DNA from 4 places in the Geobacillus sp. CX412 genome. Region 2 is predicted to be linked to each of the others. Evidence: riboswitches for the same ligand, from Rfam matches in the RefSeq annotation. Region 2 holds a riboswitch; each other region holds the start of a gene.
The links. A riboswitch is a leader RNA that binds a small molecule or an ion and turns the genes downstream of it on or off. The one in region 2 is predicted to bind S-adenosylmethionine.

Region 1 (4,407 bases), 740 kb from region 2:
CATTCGAACGAGCGGAACAAATAGACCTTAAACTCGAAGGAATAGTGAAGAAAGAAGTAAAAGGAAATGAAATATCGCTGCTTTACAGCGGGGATATGAAGGCGCTTCTGCATAAATTAAATACTCTGCCGGTTAAGGATCTATTAATCGGAGAACCGACTCTTGAAGAAGTATTTATGCATTACTATGAAAAGTGAGGGAAGGATCGAAAATGATTTTTAAGAGAGAGTTTAAGCGAAATTTAAAGTCATTGATCATTTGGAGCATCGTACTCAGCGGACTTATTTTGTTGACATTAAGCATTTATCCTCAGTTTGCCGAGCAGCAAAAAGAAATGACCAAACTGCTTGAGGCCTATCCGGAATCGATTAAAAAAGCGTTCGGAATGAATGAGTTAAACATGGGAGATTTGATGGGTTTTTACGGGGTAGAAATTTATATGATGACCACCCTTTTGGGAAGCATATACTCGGCAATTCTTGCATCCAATATTCTGGCCAAAGAAGAAAATGAAAAAACGATTGAATTTTTGTTATCAAAGCCTGTCACAAGAAGCCGAATCGTAACAGAAAAACTTCTGGCCGTTTTGGTAAATATTTTGATTTTTAACGTAGTTTCAGCCGTAGCAAGCATCATTGGATTTCAATTTGCAAAAGACCCGGATGTTCCGACAGACACATTTAGTTTATTAATCGCCGCAACGATATTGCTTCATTTGACGTTCGGTGCAATTGCGTTTATGTTGTCGTCGATGATGAAAAAAACAAGAAACATCCTTTCGATCTCACTGGGGATTGTCCTAGCTGCCTACTTTATGAATGTGATGGCAGGGATATCGGAAGACTTAGAGTTCCTAAAATATATAAGCCCGTTTAAATATGTGGACGCTGCCTCCATTATCAATGATAACGAGATTGAGCCTTTGTATATCTTTATTATGGCTGCGGTTATTTTGATTAGTATCTTCGCTTCATATATGGTATATAAAAAGAAAGATATTGCAGTCTAATGAAATTAGAGGTGTTAAAATTGTATTCAGCATTTGAAAAGCAGCCTAAAGAGAAAAAAGACTTGATCATCAAAGTGGCCATCGAGGAATTTGTGAAGAATGGTTATGAAAAGACCTCTACAGATGTTATTACGAGACGGGCGGGAATTTCCAAGGGAATCCTTTTTCATTATTTTAAGAGCAAGAAAAACTTATACCTTTATTTAGTGAATTATGTGAAGGACTTTCTGACGGAACTAGCAATGGAAGAAATGGAAAAAATCCAATCTGATGATTTCTTTGAAAGGATCAAAGAAATCGTCCTGTTGAAACAAAAACTAACGGTTCAGTATCTCCAAGAAGCTCAGTTTATTACGGATGCCTTTACTAATCCTCCAGTGGCAGTAAAGAAGGAAATGGAAGAAATTATTAAGAAACATTACGAAGCTTATCAGGAAGATTTTTTGCTGAAGCATGTCTATATTAAAGATCTGATCCAAACGGAAAAACTTAGAGAGGATATTTCCGTGGATACCGCGATCCGCATGACGATGTTTATCGTTGAACAGCTGACGAATAAGTATCTGACTCTCTACAAAAATAAGCAATTTGATTTTATTCATAATCCCGAGTCTTTAATAAAGGAACTTAATGATTATCTTAAGATTGTGAAATATGGGATCTATAAACCAGAATAAACTATTGGCACCTTTCTCCCGCGGTGAAAAGCCGCGGGATTTTTGCATATTATTGATGTTACACAAGTATTATTTTATATTTGTTGAAAATTTTTAAAAATAAGACATTTTCAAGGTGTATTGCGTAACAGATGAATATGTTGTAATCTTTTATTTGTTTTATATAACGAAATACAACTGCTCATCTTCTTATCTAGAGAGGCGGAGGGACTGGCCCGAAGAAGTCTCGGCAGCGGACTCGTTTTCGAGTGCTGTGCCAAATCCAGCAAGCATTGTGCTTGAAAGATAAGAAGGGTTTCTTATATAGATACGTATAAGGCCTCTTCTTATGTTCAGATAAGAAGAGGCCTTTTCTCTAAGTGGAAAGCTCCTTCAAAAAAACATAAAATGAGGTGGAAAGAGTGGAGTTAAGAAAAGGCAATCTATTTGCGTTATTTCCGTTTGTGGTCTTTTTAGTGTTATTCATTGGTGCAGGCGTGGTTACAGGCGATTTTTATAAATTTCCAGTCATTGTAGCAATTTTGATTGCGGCAAGTATTTCGTTGATGATGAATCGGAAAGAGTCTTTAACGAAGAAAGTGGAAGTGTTCACAAAAGGGGCTGGAAATGCCGATGTCATGTTAATGGTCATCATTTTCTTATTAGCAGGGGCATTTTCGGAAGTAACTAAAAAAATGGGAGCTGTTGAATCAACGGTTAATTTAGCTCTTTCCGTTGTTCCGCAAAATTTATTAATAGCCGGTTTATTTGTCATTGGATGTTTTATCTCCATTTCGATGGGAACGTCCATGGGAACGATTGTAGCGTTAGCGCCGATTGGAGTCGGAATTAGTGAACAAACCGATATTTCTTTGGCATTATCTATGGCAGCTGTCATTGGCGGTGCTATGTTTGGAGATAATCTATCTTTTATCTCTGATACAACGATTGCGGCAGTTCGTACACAAAATACAAGAATGAAAGAAAAGTTTAAGGTGAACTTTTTCATTGTTTTACCAGCGGCAATCATCACCATCGTTCTTTTCTGGGCCATTACTGCTGGAGAGCAAGCGGAAATTACGAATCAATCTTTTAATTGGATGAAAATTTTACCTTACCTTGGTGTATTAATAACAGCATTAATGGGCGTTAATGTACTAGTCGTGTTAGCAGGCGGTATTTTATTAGCAGGAATCATCGGTCTTCTTGATGGAAGCTACAGTGCAATGGGCCTCATTCAAGCCATCGGTGACGGGGTCGCCGGAATGCAGGAATTGTCATTGCTTGCGATCTTAATTTCCGGTATGGTGGAAGTCATTAAACATAACGGTGGAATCGATTATTTACTTCAATTAGTAACAAGAAATGTAAAGTCAAAAAAAGGAGCACAATTCGGTATCGCGGGATTAGTGAGCTTAACAAATCTTTCAACAGCAAACAATACGATCTCCATTTTAATTGCTGGTCCACTTGCAAAAAACATTGCTGATCAATATGACATTGATCCGCGTAAATCTGCCAGCATATTGGATATTTTCTCATGCTGTTTCCAGGGGCTCATCCCATATGGTGCGCAAATGCTTGTGGCAGCAGGTGTTGCTTCCATTTCACCATTAAGTATTTTGCAGTATTCGTTCTACCCATTCTTAATTGGAGTTTGTGGCATGATCGCGATTGTGTTTGACTTTCCGAAATTAAAAACACAAAAAGAAGTAAAGGCAGACTTACAAGCGAATAAAGCGGTATAAAGGAAAGGGGCTGACTCAAAACATCCCTTGGAGCGATGTTGAGTCAGCTTTCATTTTCACCAAATGGAGCGATTCTATTTTTTATGATCGAAAAAAGAGTATATTAGTGAATAATTTTGCAAAGTTGAAATCTTTCTTTAATAAGCTGGTTGACTTGTTCAACATTAAACATTTCTAATATAATTTATGAATATTTCACAAAAATAAATTAAGAGAAGAGAGTAATAAAAAATAGGTTCATCACCAAATTTTGTGATTTAGTGATAAAAAAGAGAAAGCATTAACGAAATCCTGGCAATAATGTCAGCGACGAAACAAACATAAGGAGGCTTCGCAAGTGCTTTCTATATCACTAGGATTGCCAGAATTCAAATTGTTAAACAAGAACTTCTTTCCTATGGTTATGCGATTCATGTGGAGAAAACAGAGACACAAGAACGTTGTCCACATTGTGGGTTTCTTACTTCCACTGTCCATGACAGACGGACACGAAAAGTACGGGATTTAGCGATTTTCCGTCAACCGGTGTACTTGTTCGTAGAGGTGAAGCGTTATCGATGCTGGAATTGTTTCCAAGTGTTTTCTGCCTCTTTCGAATCGATTCCACCAAACCAACATTACACCAATCGATGTTGCGGGTACTTGTATGAACTTTGTAAAAGCTCCACCATTCAAGAAGTCAGCCGAAAGCACCGTATCCCATATACGACATTGGAACGCATTTATTACTCCATCGCATCGAAAAAAGCAAAAGAGCGCCAAGCAGCGATGGAGGCCTCTTCTCCAGAAGGGATGGTGCTTAGCTTAGATGAAACCGCGGTAAAAAAGGGATATCAGTATGAAACCGTATTGATGGATGCCAAAGCAGGATCGGTCATGGGATTGCATGCCGACCGCCAATGTGACTCCGCCATCAACTTGTTGAATCAAAACGTCCTGTCGAAAGAAATGGTGCAAACCGTGATTCCTTGACATGTGGGAACCCTATCACAAG
Region 2 (4,407 bases):
ATTAAAAACACTGGCCTGAAAGTGAAAAGCCAAGTACAGGACGATCAAATCCGCGTCAGCGGCAAAAGCAAAGATGACTTGCAAAAGGTCATCGCCGCGATTCGCGAAGCGGACTTGCCGATTGATGTGCAATTTGTTAACTACCGCTAACACGGATGGGAGGAGTTATAGCCCTCCCATCCGTGTTTTCTTTTCTTCTCTTCTTTGACAATGCCATTATTGATTTTTTCTTTCACCGGGATTACTTCCTTCCGTTTTTTCATATATTTGATGGTGTTGCAAAACTAGAGTAAAAACTCGAAGTTATGCATAAGGATGCAACATAACACATGCAGTACATATCGATGAAATCCATACCATCTTGGCTGTTCCAACCCGTCACTCTTTAACTCATTAAATACTCGTTCAATCTCACGACGAAGTCCAAACAGCCATTGGCCAAATCTCGTTTTCAAAAATACAGGAAGAACCCGGCCATAGGCATCTTTTCGTTCCTCGCTATTGCGGCGGTTGATAGGGGAAATGAATAGGATTCCTGACTGCTCTGCTGTTTGACGAACCTTTTCACTGTCATACGCGGCATCGCCCAATACAAATTCGATATCCCACTGCTTTAAAGAAACAAGCAATTCTGGTGCTACTGCCGCATCATTTCGATTCGCTGTGGTCAACACATGAGATAAAATGATTCCCTCGGCGGTGGTGCAGAGATGGAGTTTATATCCTTTAAACCAGTGATATCGGGTGGACACTCCCCACTTCGCCTGTGAATCGTAAAGACTGCTTCGAAGGGCTGTGCTGTCGATCAGCACGATTTGCGGATAACGTACTTCTAGATCTTTGAGCAGCTGTGCATGAAAAACAGGAAATCCTTGTTCCCGGAACCACTTCGCCGCACGGGAAAACGTAGAAAGGTGAGAGACTTCACCAAGCCCACAGGCCCGTTGAAAACAGCGAAAACGCTGCAGGATGCGCACTAATTTTCGCAAGGAATCAATGGAAAAATAGGTTTTCAAAAAGAAACATTTCAACAACGATTTTTTCGACACCGGCGGTCTTCCTGTCACATACGGTGTTTCCGGCAATGATAGCGAGTCGATATACCGAAATAATGCTTCTAAAATTGGGTCAATTTCATAAGTCCATGCATGTTCGCTGTTCCAATTGGAAATCATAATAGTGTCCACCCCTTGGAGAGTTGTTTTTTTGGTCACTGTATATGATTTCCAAGGTGGTGGATTTTTTATGTGCATTTATGCATTCGTTATGCGTTTTGCAACACGTTCATATTTTTAAACATCCTTTTTCCCACTCTTCTAGGCGGTAATAAGGATTCGTGAGAGCTGCCAAGCGTTTATCCTGCTTTTGGCTAGCCATCATCCTCATCATAGCAATGGAACTAAGCGAGACGGACAGAAAAGTTCAGCAGCTGCGTATAAAGGGAGTCATTTTTGTAAAATTATATTGAATATTTCTACAAAATCATTTACAGTAATATATAAATATTTTTTGAAAACTACATATCTAGTTCTTATCAAGAGAGGGGGAGGGACTGGCCCGATGAACTCTCAGCAACCTGGCGGAAGTCAAGGTGCTAAATCCAGACAGGCGAAACGCCTGGAAGATAAGAAGAGACGATACATAAAAAGTCTTCTTCTTATAGAAGGCTTTTTTCTTTTACTATCTTCATAGAACGGGGGAATGATCGTGGGGTTTTTGCAAGACTTAAAAGAACGCATCCTTATCGCCGATGGAGCGATGGGAACGCTATTATACTCGCACGGCGTCGACCGATGTTTTGAAGAACTAAATTTATCAAAACCGGAAGACATCATTCACATTCATGAAGCATATATCGCCGCGGGCGCAGAAGTAATCCAAACGAATACATATGGCGCCAACTATGTCAAACTTGCCCGCTACGGATTGGAAGATGAAGTGCCATCCATTAACCGCGCGGCAGTAAGGCTCGCCAAAAAGGCGGCGGGAAATAAAGCCTATGTGCTTGGAACGATCGGCGGATTACGGAGCATCAACAAAAGCGCCGTTTCCATCGACGAAGTAAAGCGGACGTTTCGCGAGCAATTATTTGTGCTTTTAAACGAAGACGTCGATGGCTTATTGCTCGAGACATATTACGATTTGGAAGAATTGCAGACGGTGCTTGCGATTGCGCGCAAAGAAACGGATAAGCCGATTATCGCGCACGTCTCCCTCCACGAAGTTGGCGTCTTGCAAGACGGCACTCCCCTTTCTGAAGCGTTGGCGCGCTTGGAGCAGTTGGGAGCTGATGTCATCGGTCTAAATTGCCGTCTCGGTCCATATCATATGATTCGTTCACTCGAGGAAGTGCCGCTGCCGAAAAAAGCGTTTCTTTCCGCGTATCCGAACGCAAGCTTGCCGGATTATCGCGACGGACGGCTTATCTATGAAACAAACACCGATTATTTTAAAGAAACGGCTCTTGCCTTCCGTGAACAAGGCGTGCGCCTGATTGGCGGGTGCTGCGGCACGACGCCGAAACATATCGAAGCGATAGCAAACGCCTTAACCGATCGGACACCGATTACAGAAAAAGTCGTTAAACAACGTCATGTTCCGATTTCTATCCAAACAAACGAACCAAATGCCGTACCGCCGTTGCAAGATATCGTACGTAAGCGGCGCTCGGTGATCGTTGAGCTTGACCCGCCGAAAAAATTAGGGATCGCGAAATTTTTAGAAGGCGCCAAAGCGCTGAAAGAAGCGAACATTGATGCGTTGACATTGGCCGATAACTCGCTGGCAACTCCACGAATCAGCAACATGGCGCTCGGCTCCATCGTCAAAGAGCAGCTCGGCATCCGCCCGCTTATTCATATTACCTGCCGCGACCGCAATTTAATCGGCTTGCAGTCGCACTTGATGGGCCTGCATACGCTCGGCATCACCGATGTGCTCGCCATCACCGGAGACCCATCGAAAATCGGCGATTTTCCTGGAGCGACATCCGTCTATGATTTATCTTCCTTTGATTTAATCCGGCTGATTCGCCAATTTAACGAAGGGCTTTCGTATTCCGGAAAATCGCTCGGGCAAAAAACAAACTTCTCGATTGCCGCGGCCTTTAACCCGAACGTCCGTCATTTAGATAAGGCTGTAGAGCGTCTGGAGAAAAAAATTCAATGCGGCGCCCATTATTTTATCACCCAGCCGCTTTATTCCGAGCGGCAAATCGAAGAGGTGTATGAAGCGACGAAGCATCTTGAGACGCCGATTTACATCGGCATTATGCCGCTAGTGAGCGCGCGCAACGCCGATTTCCTTCATCATGAAGTGCCGGGAATTACTCTTTCTGATGAAATCCGCTCCCGCATGGCGGCATGCGCGAATGACCCAGTGCAATCTGCGCGCGAAGGAATCGCAATTGCCAAATCGCTCATTGACGCCGCTTTTGACTTATTTAACGGCATCTACTTAATTACGCCGTTTTTGCGCTATGAAATGACCGTCGAACTCGTTCGCTACATTCATGAAAAGGAACAAGCCGCACAAGAAAGGAAGGTACTCCATGGGTAACATCACACTTGAGCAACAGCTCGAAAAAAAAATATTAATTATTGACGGCGCAATGGGAACGATGATTCAAAGCGCGAAGCTCTCAGCTGATGATTTCGGCGGAGAAGCATACGAAGGATGCAACGAATATTTGACGCTCACCGCCCCGCATGTGATCGAGCGCATTCATGAAGCATATTTGCAGGCGGGAGCGGATATTATCGAAACAAACACGTTCGGTGCGACAAGCGTTGTGTTAGATGAATATCATCTTGGCCATTTAGCGCTAGAGTTAAATATCGAAGCAGCTAGGCTTGCGCGCAAAGCCGCCGACGCCTACTCTACTCCCGAATGGCCGCGCTTTGTCGCCGGTTCAATGGGACCGACGACAAAAACGTTATCCGTTACAGGAGGCATTACGTTCGAACAATTAGTTGCCGCTTACGAAGAACAAGCGCGTGGACTATTGCTTGGCGGAGTCGACTTGCTTTTATTAGAAACGTGCCAAGACACCTTAAACGTCAAAGCTGGATTTATCGGCATTTCCAAGGCGTTTGAAGCGGTCGGAAAAAAAGTGCCGATTATGATTTCCGGGACGATTGAACCAATGGGAACAACATTAGCAGGACAAACGATTGAATCGTTTTTCATCTCCGTCCAGCATATGAAGCCGTTCGCGGTCGGATTAAACTGCGCGACCGGCCCCGAGTTTATGACCGACCATTTGCGCGCGCTCGCTTCCTTGGCGAACACTGCTGTAAGCTGCTATCCGAACGCTGGGCTTCCGGATGAAGAAGGATGCTATCACGAGACACCGGAAATGTTAGCGAAAAAAATCCAACGATTCGCTGAAAAAGGATGGATTAACAT
Region 3 (4,407 bases), 300 kb from region 2:
TTTACAAATTTGCCGAGCGCAAATTCCTGAAAAATCGATCTTATTTTTCTTTAATATCGTCTGTGTACCTTCATGCGGCGGTTCTCCGACATGCCAATTCCCTGTTCCCGCTGAATCAACGATGATTTTTCCTTCCAATCCTCTCTCTTTTACTAAATGTCGAAAAATCGCTTCCGCCATCGGCGAGCGACAAATATTCCCTAAGCAAACAAATAATACTTTTACCATTGTTTCACATCTCCTTTCGACCCCATTATATACAAAAATATTAGCGCAATGTATTCCCTTGTATGTTAAAATACATGTAACCTTTACAAGGAAGGAGCAAAAAAATGGATTTATCCAAAAAGTCGGCAGAAAACGTAGCGTACATGGTAGAAAAAATAAAAGAAAAGCTAAAAGTATTAAATTTTGATGCGATTAAACCATCCCACTTCTCCGAGGAATGGTATGATGAGCTAAAAGACATTTATGAAATGGTGATGAGAAAAAATACGTTTAGCCCAAGCGAGATGCAGGCCATCGCCGAGGAGTTAGGAAACTTACGCAAAAAGTAAAAAATGCTGAAGGAAACGTCGTTTTTCAATGATTCATTATGTACAATGCCATACTTACGTATCCATGTAAGGCGGAAACGTCTATCGCTGTCCTTTTCGCTTTGGGCAGCGTTTTTTATTGGTTCTACTCAAATTATCTTTATTTTCGTATAATTATGTCTAAGTTCTAATGTTTTAAGGCGGGAGAGGAGAATAAAAATGATCTCTGGCGGTATTCATTACGTGTTATTTATCATTCTATTATTCTTCATTACCGTAATCGTTTCTTACATATTATTGAAAATACTATTCGCCCACACATTTCCTATTTACATGCTCTCTGCAGCAGCAATCATATGCATCATCAGCCTTGTGGTTTGGTCAATACATTTTCCCCATATGGCGGATTCTTTCACTCGATTTTTGTTCAGCTCCATCGTTGCTGTGCTCAGCGCCTTTTGTTTGGCAGCGTCCGCATTTATCATTAGCCGCTTATTAAAAGAAAATAAACAATGTCATAAATGTCTTTTTTTCGAATACCCTGATGTGATTCTTCTGCTAGACATAAATGGGCTACTTATATCCGGCAACCCTGAAGTAAGAAAAATGCTTGGATACAAACCAAGCGAATATATTGGCAAACATTTTACTCAGTTTATCGCCCCAGACCAAATTGAAAAAGCAAAAAAAAAATTTGAACGAACATTAAAAGGAGAAAGTTGTGAATATGATTTACAAGTAAAGCATAAAAATGGAAAAATTATTGACATGCATTTTAAAACCATTCCAATAATTCATGGAAATCGCTTGAAAGGAATTTATGTGATTGGTCAAAATATGACGGAACTCAATCGCTACCGAAAAGAGCTGGAAAACTTATATCATAAACATACACTCATATTAAATTCTATTGCTGAAGGAGTTTGTGGGATTGATAAACATGGGAATATCGTTTTCTGGAATCCAGCTGCAGAACGAATGACGGGATATAAAGCGGAAGAAGCCATTGGAAAAGCATCGCATGATATCATTCACCATACGAAAAAAGATGGAACTCCTTACTCTATTGATGAATGCCCAATTGATCTCGCCATTCAAGATGGGAAAACATATCATATTAGTGAAGATATTTTTTGGAAAAAAGATGGTACCCATTTCCCCGTTTCCTATACGGTAACGCCTGTTTTGGAAAATGGAGCCGTCGTTGATGCGGTATTGACATTCACCGATATTACCGAACTGAAAAAAACAGAAGAATTCATTCGAACATCGGAAAAGCTCTCAGTTGCCGGCCAGCTAGCGGCTGGGATCGCCCATGAAATTCGCAATCCGCTTACAGCCATAAAAGGATTTATACAACTATTGCAATTCGAACTTGACGAGAAAAAACCTTACCTTCACATTATTGAATCAGAAATTCAGCGCATTGAACTTATTTTAGGCGAACTATTAGTGTTGGCAAAACCACAAGCAACCAAATTTACAAAAAGTGATATTGGTGTTTTGCTTCAACATGTCACCACTTTATTAGAAACACAAGGTATTTTGCATAACATCCAAATTATTACAAAAATTGATCCATCTCTTCCTCTCATTGAATGTGACGAAAACGGATTAAAGCAAGTATTTATTAATTTCTTAAAAAATGCAATGGAAGCGATGAAAAGCGGTGGACATATTTTTATTGAGGCACAAAAAAAGGATGAATATTCCGTTCTTATCCGCTTTATCGACGAAGGCTGCGGAATTCCAAAAGAACAGCTAGAAAAAATAGGAAAACCGTTCTTTACAACAAAAGAAAAAGGTACTGGCCTCGGAATAATGATCAGTAAAAAAATTATCGAAGACCACGGTGGAACGATGTCGATTATGAGTGAAGAGAATAAAGGAACAACCGTCGAAGTAACATTGCCGATCCGCGTTTCTGCATCCTCTGTTTTGCATAATTCCCTATTATCCGGTTGACATGCATGGAAAAGGTCGGACAACAAACCGCCCTTTTCTTTCCTGATTTCTTTATTCCTCTACTGTGTTATATCAGCAAAAAATTAATTCCTATCGAAAAACTAGGATTGACTTTTGTGTGAATTATGTTAAAATTTTAATCAATTACATCAAACTTATCGAGAGTGAGGGAGGGAACTGGCCCGATGAACTCCGGCAACCTGCTTCATGAAAAAGTAAGGTGCTAATTCCAACAAAATGGGTGCCATTTTGGAAGATAAGGTGAAATATGCGGCCTCTTCGCTCTTTCCAAAATGGGAGAGCGTTTTTTATAAGCGTTCGTTCTCTTTCTATTCCTATATAACCGACTAATCCACTTTATTTTCTTTGATTTTTAAGGAGGGAGAAAGATGCTCACTTATCAAACATGGGAAGCCGAAGAAAAACCTTCATTCCCTCACGATAATGAAACAAAAGGGGCGCTTGATGTCCTCACTTGGGCATTCCGCCAATATAAGGACGATATTGTGTACGCCTGTAGCTTCGGCGTTGAAGGAATCGTGTTAATCGATTTGATTTCGCAAGTAAAGCCAGATGCGGAAATCGTATTTCTCGATACCGGGCTCCATTTTCGCGAAACGTACAAAACAATCGAAAAAGTAAAAGAAAAATATCCTTCTCTCCGCATCGTCATGAAAAAACCAAGTTTATCGCTAGAAGAACAAGCGCAACAGTTGGGAGATGAATTATGGAAACACAACCCAAATAAATGTTGTGAACTGCGAAAAGTCATTCCGCTTCGCGAAGCATTAACAGGAATAACCGCTTGGATTTCTGGACTGCGCCGCGAACAATCGCCAACACGAAGCCATGTAGAATATATAAATAAAGATGACAAATTTAAATCCATAAAAATATGCCCTCTTATTCATTGGACATGGAAAGATGTATGGAATTATGTATACAAACGTCGTCTTCCGTACAATGTCCTTCACGATCGCGGCTATCCAAGCATTGGCTGTGAACCTTGTACGTCCCCTGCACTCGATCCAAATGATTTACGTTCCGGCAGATGGGTCGGCCACGGAAAAACAGAATGCGGTCTTCACATCTCATAAGGTTTGGCTTGTCACCTTTGGCATTATTAGCTTGAAAAAACAATAGCCGAAGAAAAACGATCATTATACAAAAACAGCGGTGACGTTTCGCAATAAATCATAGTTTTCCTATATGAAATATTGATTCTAGGAGGTTATGAACAATGAGTTTAAGCATTCCACACGGAGGCACATTAATCGATCGATGGAATCCTAGCTATCCATTGGATACACTGACAAAAGAAATTGAGCTGACAAATGCCGAGTTAAGTGATTTAGAATTGATCGGAACAGGCGCTTACAGCCCGCTTACCGGATTTTTAACAAAAGAGGATTATGACTCTGTCGTTGAAACGATGCGCTTAACCAACGGTACAGTATGGAGCATTCCGATTACCCTTGCTGTAACCGAAGAAAAGACAAAAGAGCTTTCTGTCGGCGAAACGGCCAAACTCGTTTACAACGGAGAAGTCTATGGAGTCATTGATATTCAAGAAATCTATCAACCTGATAAAACAAAAGAAGCACTTCTCGTTTACAAAACAGAGGAACTCAAACATCCAGGCGTACGGAAACTATTTGAAAAGCCAAATGTATATGTAGGCGGCCCGATTACATTAGTAAAACGCACTGATAAAGGGCGTTTTGCTCCATTCTACTTCGATCCGGCCGAAACACGTAAGCGTTTTGCCGAGCTTGGCTGGAACACGGTGGTCGGCTTTCAAACGCGAAATCCTGTCCATCGCGCCCATGAATACATCCAAAAATGCGCGCTCGAAATTGTCGACGGCCTCTTTTTAAACCCGCTCGTCGGCGAAACAAAAGCGGAT
Region 4 (4,407 bases), 150 kb from region 2:
TCCTTTGCAAACAGTGCTGGCAGTTCAGTTTCATAATTGCCGCGGACGATCCCTTTTTCGGTAATAATGGCCGTGATAAGGTCGTGCGGTGTTACATCGAACGCTGGATTATAAACGTTTACTCCTTCTGGAGCGATTCGCGTTCCGGCGATATGCGTCACTTCCTCTGGATTGCGTTCTTCAATCGGAATTTCTTCCCCTGTTTTGGTTGCTAAATCAATGGTCGATAATGGCGCGGCGACATAAAATGGAATGCCAAACGCTTTAGCGAGCAGCGCCAGTCCAAAGGTGCCGATTTTGTTGGCAGTGTCACCGTTGGCGGCAATTCGGTCGGCGCCGACAATGACAGCGGTAATGTTTTTCGCCTTGATCGTCTGCGCCGCCATATTGTCGGTAATAAGAGTGACGTCTACCCCCGCTTGCATCAATTCCCACGTCGTCAATCTTGCTCCTTGCAGGACCGGACGAGTTTCCGACGCGTAAACATGAAGATTCATCCCTTTTTCTTTCGCTAAATAAAACGGAGCAAGCGCCGTGCCATAGCGGGCGGTTGCGATCGAACCAGCATTGCAAATGGTTAAAACGCAGTCGCCGTTTTGAAATAAGGAAAGCGCATGCTCTCCGATGCGGCGGCATACATCTTCATCTTCAATTTGAATGCGAATCGCTTCATGGATGAGCGTCGTTTTTGCTTCGTTAACAGAGGAAACGTGGGCGATGCTGGAAACAAGCCGGTCTAATGCCCAAAACAAGTTCACTGCAGTTGGCCGAGAGCTTGCTAAGTAGTCGCGGTCCTTTCGCACGTGCTCTTTAAATTTTTCCAGTGATTCTGTTTCATATTGCTGTGCAGAAAGAGCGAGGCCGTAAGCAGCCGTAATGCCGATCGCCGGTGCGCCGCGTACTTTTAACGTGGCGATTGCGTCCCGTACATCTTCAATATCTTTTAATTCCAAATATTCCGTCACTAATGGTAGCTTTTGTTGATTTAAAATTGTAATATGAGTGTCGTTCCATTCCACAGAGCGCGGGATTGCGAATGGTTCTGCCATTATGGTTCTTCCTTTCATTGTGTTAATTCGTTGCTGCAAGCACTGTTTGTGCGAAAAGGGAACGGATTTCTTTAGTGCTAGATAATGTTTCACGTTGCAAAATGAGGCTTCTGCCAAGACGAAGGGCATAACGTTTTGCTTGTAAGCGTTCCTCTTTATCCTCAATGCCATCAAGGTCAGCGACATGTGCTAATCCAATCGTGCGGCGGATGACTTCACATCCGGCAAAGCCGATCGCGTCAATAAACGTGTGATGCAGCACGTCTTCTAACAATCCTTCTGTTTTTGCATATGGTTCTACATTGTGAGTGCGCCAAAGATCAGAAAAGATTGTCGCGAATACATCCCAAGTTTTGTCGATATGAGCAAATAACGGTTCTTGTTGTTGTTCTGGGCGGGACAACGCATTTAACAGCAAGTTTGCGAAAAATTGGCCGATGTCAAAACCGAACGGGCCATAAAACGCAAACTCTGGATCAATGATTTTCGTTTCTTCATCGCTGGCAAAAATGCTTCCAGTATGCAAATCACCGTGGATGAGCGCATCTCCTTCGGTTAAAAACTTGCGCTTTAATTTGGCGACTTCTAAGCGGAGCTTGTCATCGTTCCAAAGCGCTTTTACATCATCGCGAAGCTCGTCTTCAAAGTTGTTCGTTTCATGATTAAAGAACGGATCGGTAAATACAAGGTCTTCGGTGATTTTGCATAATTCCGGATTAACAAAACTTTGCGCTAATTGTTTTTTTTCTTGTTGATTCATGCCAAAGTCGGAAGTGTAAAACGATGTCTTTGCGATAAATTCGCCAATATGCTGCGATAAAAGCGGATACGTTTTTCCTTCAATCAACCCTTTGCGGGCGATTTGCAAGTGAGATAAATCTTCCATAACGGTAATTGCCAAAGATTCATCGGAATAGTATACTTTTGGCACGTATTGCGGAACATAGCTTGCGAATGTGCGCAGCGCATTGCTTTCAATAACAGCGCGTTTTAATGTGAGCGGCCAGCTTTCACCGACTACTTTTGCGTACGGGAGCGCTTGTTTTACGATAATTCCTTTCTTTGTTTGCTGATCGACAACGCGGAAAACAAGATTTAAGTTGCCGTCGCCAATTTCGCGGCAGGCAAGCGGTGTTCCTTCCGGAAAAAGACCGAGACGGACCGTCAAAGAGATTGCGCCTTGTTCCGTTAATGGTTCATAAACCGTTGGATGAGAAACTGGCATAATGTAAAACTCCTCCTTCATGTAAATTAAAAAGCCTCTTTCTGCATAGAAAGAGGCTTGAAGATTCCATATCTTCGCACCTCTTATCTTTCAGAAAGAACGAGTCTTTCTGTTGGACTTAGCACCGTGCCCTGCGGAAGTAGAGAACTTCCGGCGCCAAAAAGTGCGCCCTATCTCACGATAGTATTACGGTCGGTTGCTGGGCTTCATTGGGCCAATTCCCTCAGCCAACTCTTGATAAGAGTGTGTCAGCATATTCAATTTTTTAATTTTCGCTATGTTGGCAATTTTGAAGTTTTATGCTTGATACGAATCATACATGGTCACGAAATGATTTGTCAACTCTTTTTTAAAAAATTTTTTTCTGCAGCGATGTAGTCGTTAGCTCTGCGGTCCGCAAAAATCGGGATTTGTTTTCGCACTTCTCTTACTTTTTGAAGATCGATTTGTGCCATTAACGTACAAGGTTCTTCATTTGCTTCTGCAATGATTTCTCCCCATGGGTCAACCACCAGCGAATGACCGGCAAAGACATTGTTTGGATCGCTTCCAGCGCGATTGCACGCGATGACGTAGCATTGATTTTCAATCGCGCGCGCCGCAAGCAGTGTACGCCAATGCGAAAGGCGAGGAAGCGGCCACTCGGCGACGACAAATAACACTTCCGCCCCTTGGACCATATGGACGCGAATCCATTCTGGGAAGCGGATGTCATAACAAATGACGCCTGCACATCGAGTGTTTTCTAATGTGAACAATCCCATTTCTTCCCCTGGCTGTAAGTAAAGATGTTCATCCATCAGCTGGAACAAATGGAGTTTGCTATATTCGCCAACGATGATGCCGTTTCGGTCGGCGATGTACATTGTATTGGTGACGCCGCGATCTGTTTTTCTGGCAATTGATCCAGCGACAATATTGACATGATGCGACTTGGCAAGTTTTTGAATGAACGCTTTTGTACGCATACCGCCCTCATCGGCAATCTCATCGAGTCTGGTTAAGTCATAGCCAGTCGTCCATAGTTCAGGAAGGACGATAATATCTGGGTGATTTTTTGAAATTTTTTCTATCTCTCTTTCAACGCGCCGTTCGTTTTCATTAGGATTGCCAAAAGCGATATCTAGCTGAAGACATGCGATTTTTATCGTCATGAACATTCACCTCGAAAAAATTTTACTTTACATTTTGATTTTTACGATATATGATTTTTCACTAGAATTTCAAGAAAATTTTTGAGAAGGTGTTAACGCGATGAAACAATTTCCACTATCTGAGTTATTGCAGAGCCTTCCAAAACAGTTTTTTGCTTCGCTTGTCGATAAAGTCGCAAAAAAAATGGCGGAGGGGCATGACATCATCAATTTAGGGCAAGGAAATCCCGACCAGCCGACTCCACCGCATATCGTGGAGGCGATGCAAAAAGCGGTGGCGAACCCAAAATATCACAAATACTCGCCATTTCAAGGGTATTCCTTTTTGAAACGCGCCGTTGCTAAGTTTTATGAGCGCGAATACGGCGTTGCCATTGATCCGGAAAAAGAAGTGGCGGTTTTGTTTGGCGGGAAAGCGGGTCTTGTGGAGATCCCGCAATGTTTAGCCAATCCGGGGGATATTGTGCTCGTGCCTGACCCGGGATATCCGGATTATTGGTCGGGGATTGCGCTGGCGCGCGCGGAAATGGTGATGATGCCATTGCGTGCGGAAAATCAGTTTTTGCCTGATTATGATGAAATTCCTGCAAATATTGCGGAAAAAGCAAAAATCATGTTTTTAAACTATCCGAATAATCCAACCGGGGCGATCGCTTCTAAGGAGTTTTTTGAAGAAACGGTGTCGTTTGCCGCAAAACACGGTATTTGCGTCGTTCATGATTTTGCTTACGGTGCGATTGGCTTTGACGGAAAAAAACCGGTCAGCTTTCTTCAAGCAGAGGGGGCAAAAGAAATTGGCGTTGAAATTTATACATTCTCCAAAACATATAATATGGCGGGCTGGCGCGTGGCGTTTGCCGTTGGAAATGAGAGCGTGATCGCGGCGATTAACTTGCTGCAAGACCATTTATATGTGAGTTTGTTTGGCGCCATTCAAGAAGCGGCGGCAACCGCATTGCTTTCTTCGCAGCGCTGCGTG

Region 1: it holds a riboswitch for S-adenosylmethionine, as region 2 does, so the genes downstream of both, NXM86_RS10540 (Na+/H+ antiporter NhaC family protein) here and NXM86_RS14370 (bifunctional homocysteine S-methyltransferase/methylenetetrahydrofolate reductase) in region 2, are expected to answer to the same signal.
Region 3: it holds a riboswitch for S-adenosylmethionine, as region 2 does, so the genes downstream of both, NXM86_RS15965 (phosphoadenylyl-sulfate reductase) here and NXM86_RS14370 (bifunctional homocysteine S-methyltransferase/methylenetetrahydrofolate reductase) in region 2, are expected to answer to the same signal.
Region 4: it holds a riboswitch for S-adenosylmethionine, as region 2 does, so the genes downstream of both, mtnK (S-methyl-5-thioribose kinase) here and NXM86_RS14370 (bifunctional homocysteine S-methyltransferase/methylenetetrahydrofolate reductase) in region 2, are expected to answer to the same signal.

The regions. Positions count from the first base shown of each region.
Region 1 is NZ_CP103461.1:2,005,507-2,009,913, reverse strand. Features, by position in the region: gene NXM86_RS10555 (ABC transporter ATP-binding protein) at 1-197, shown strand, start outside; gene NXM86_RS10550 (DUF2705 family protein) at 212-1,009, shown strand; gene NXM86_RS10545 (TetR/AcrR family transcriptional regulator) at 1,009-1,686, shown strand; SAM riboswitch class I at 1,873-1,978, shown strand; gene NXM86_RS10540 (Na+/H+ antiporter NhaC family protein) at 2,088-3,413, shown strand; partial or broken gene NXM86_RS10535 (transposase) at 3,751-4,407, shown strand, end outside.
Region 2 is NZ_CP103461.1:2,747,644-2,752,050, forward strand. Features, by position in the region: gene NXM86_RS14360 (YajQ family cyclic di-GMP-binding protein) at 1-150, shown strand, start outside; gene NXM86_RS14365 (transposase) at 285-1,175, opposite strand; SAM riboswitch class I at 1,529-1,631, shown strand; gene NXM86_RS14370 (bifunctional homocysteine S-methyltransferase/methylenetetrahydrofolate reductase) at 1,708-3,558, shown strand; gene metH (methionine synthase) at 3,551-4,407, shown strand, end outside.
Region 3 is NZ_CP103461.1:3,049,039-3,053,445, forward strand. Features, by position in the region: gene NXM86_RS15950 (low molecular weight protein-tyrosine-phosphatase) at 1-228, opposite strand, end outside; gene NXM86_RS15955 (DUF1128 domain-containing protein) at 333-557, shown strand; gene NXM86_RS15960 (PAS domain-containing sensor histidine kinase) at 756-2,501, shown strand; SAM riboswitch class I at 2,654-2,764, shown strand; gene NXM86_RS15965 (phosphoadenylyl-sulfate reductase) at 2,891-3,598, shown strand; gene sat (sulfate adenylyltransferase) at 3,742-4,407, shown strand, end outside.
Region 4 is NZ_CP103461.1:2,599,379-2,603,785, reverse strand. Features, by position in the region: gene mtnA (S-methyl-5-thioribose-1-phosphate isomerase) at 1-1,049, opposite strand, end outside; gene mtnK (S-methyl-5-thioribose kinase) at 1,072-2,274, opposite strand; SAM riboswitch class I at 2,355-2,518, opposite strand; gene NXM86_RS13545 (carbon-nitrogen family hydrolase) at 2,613-3,428, opposite strand; gene NXM86_RS13540 (pyridoxal phosphate-dependent aminotransferase) at 3,529-4,407, shown strand, end outside.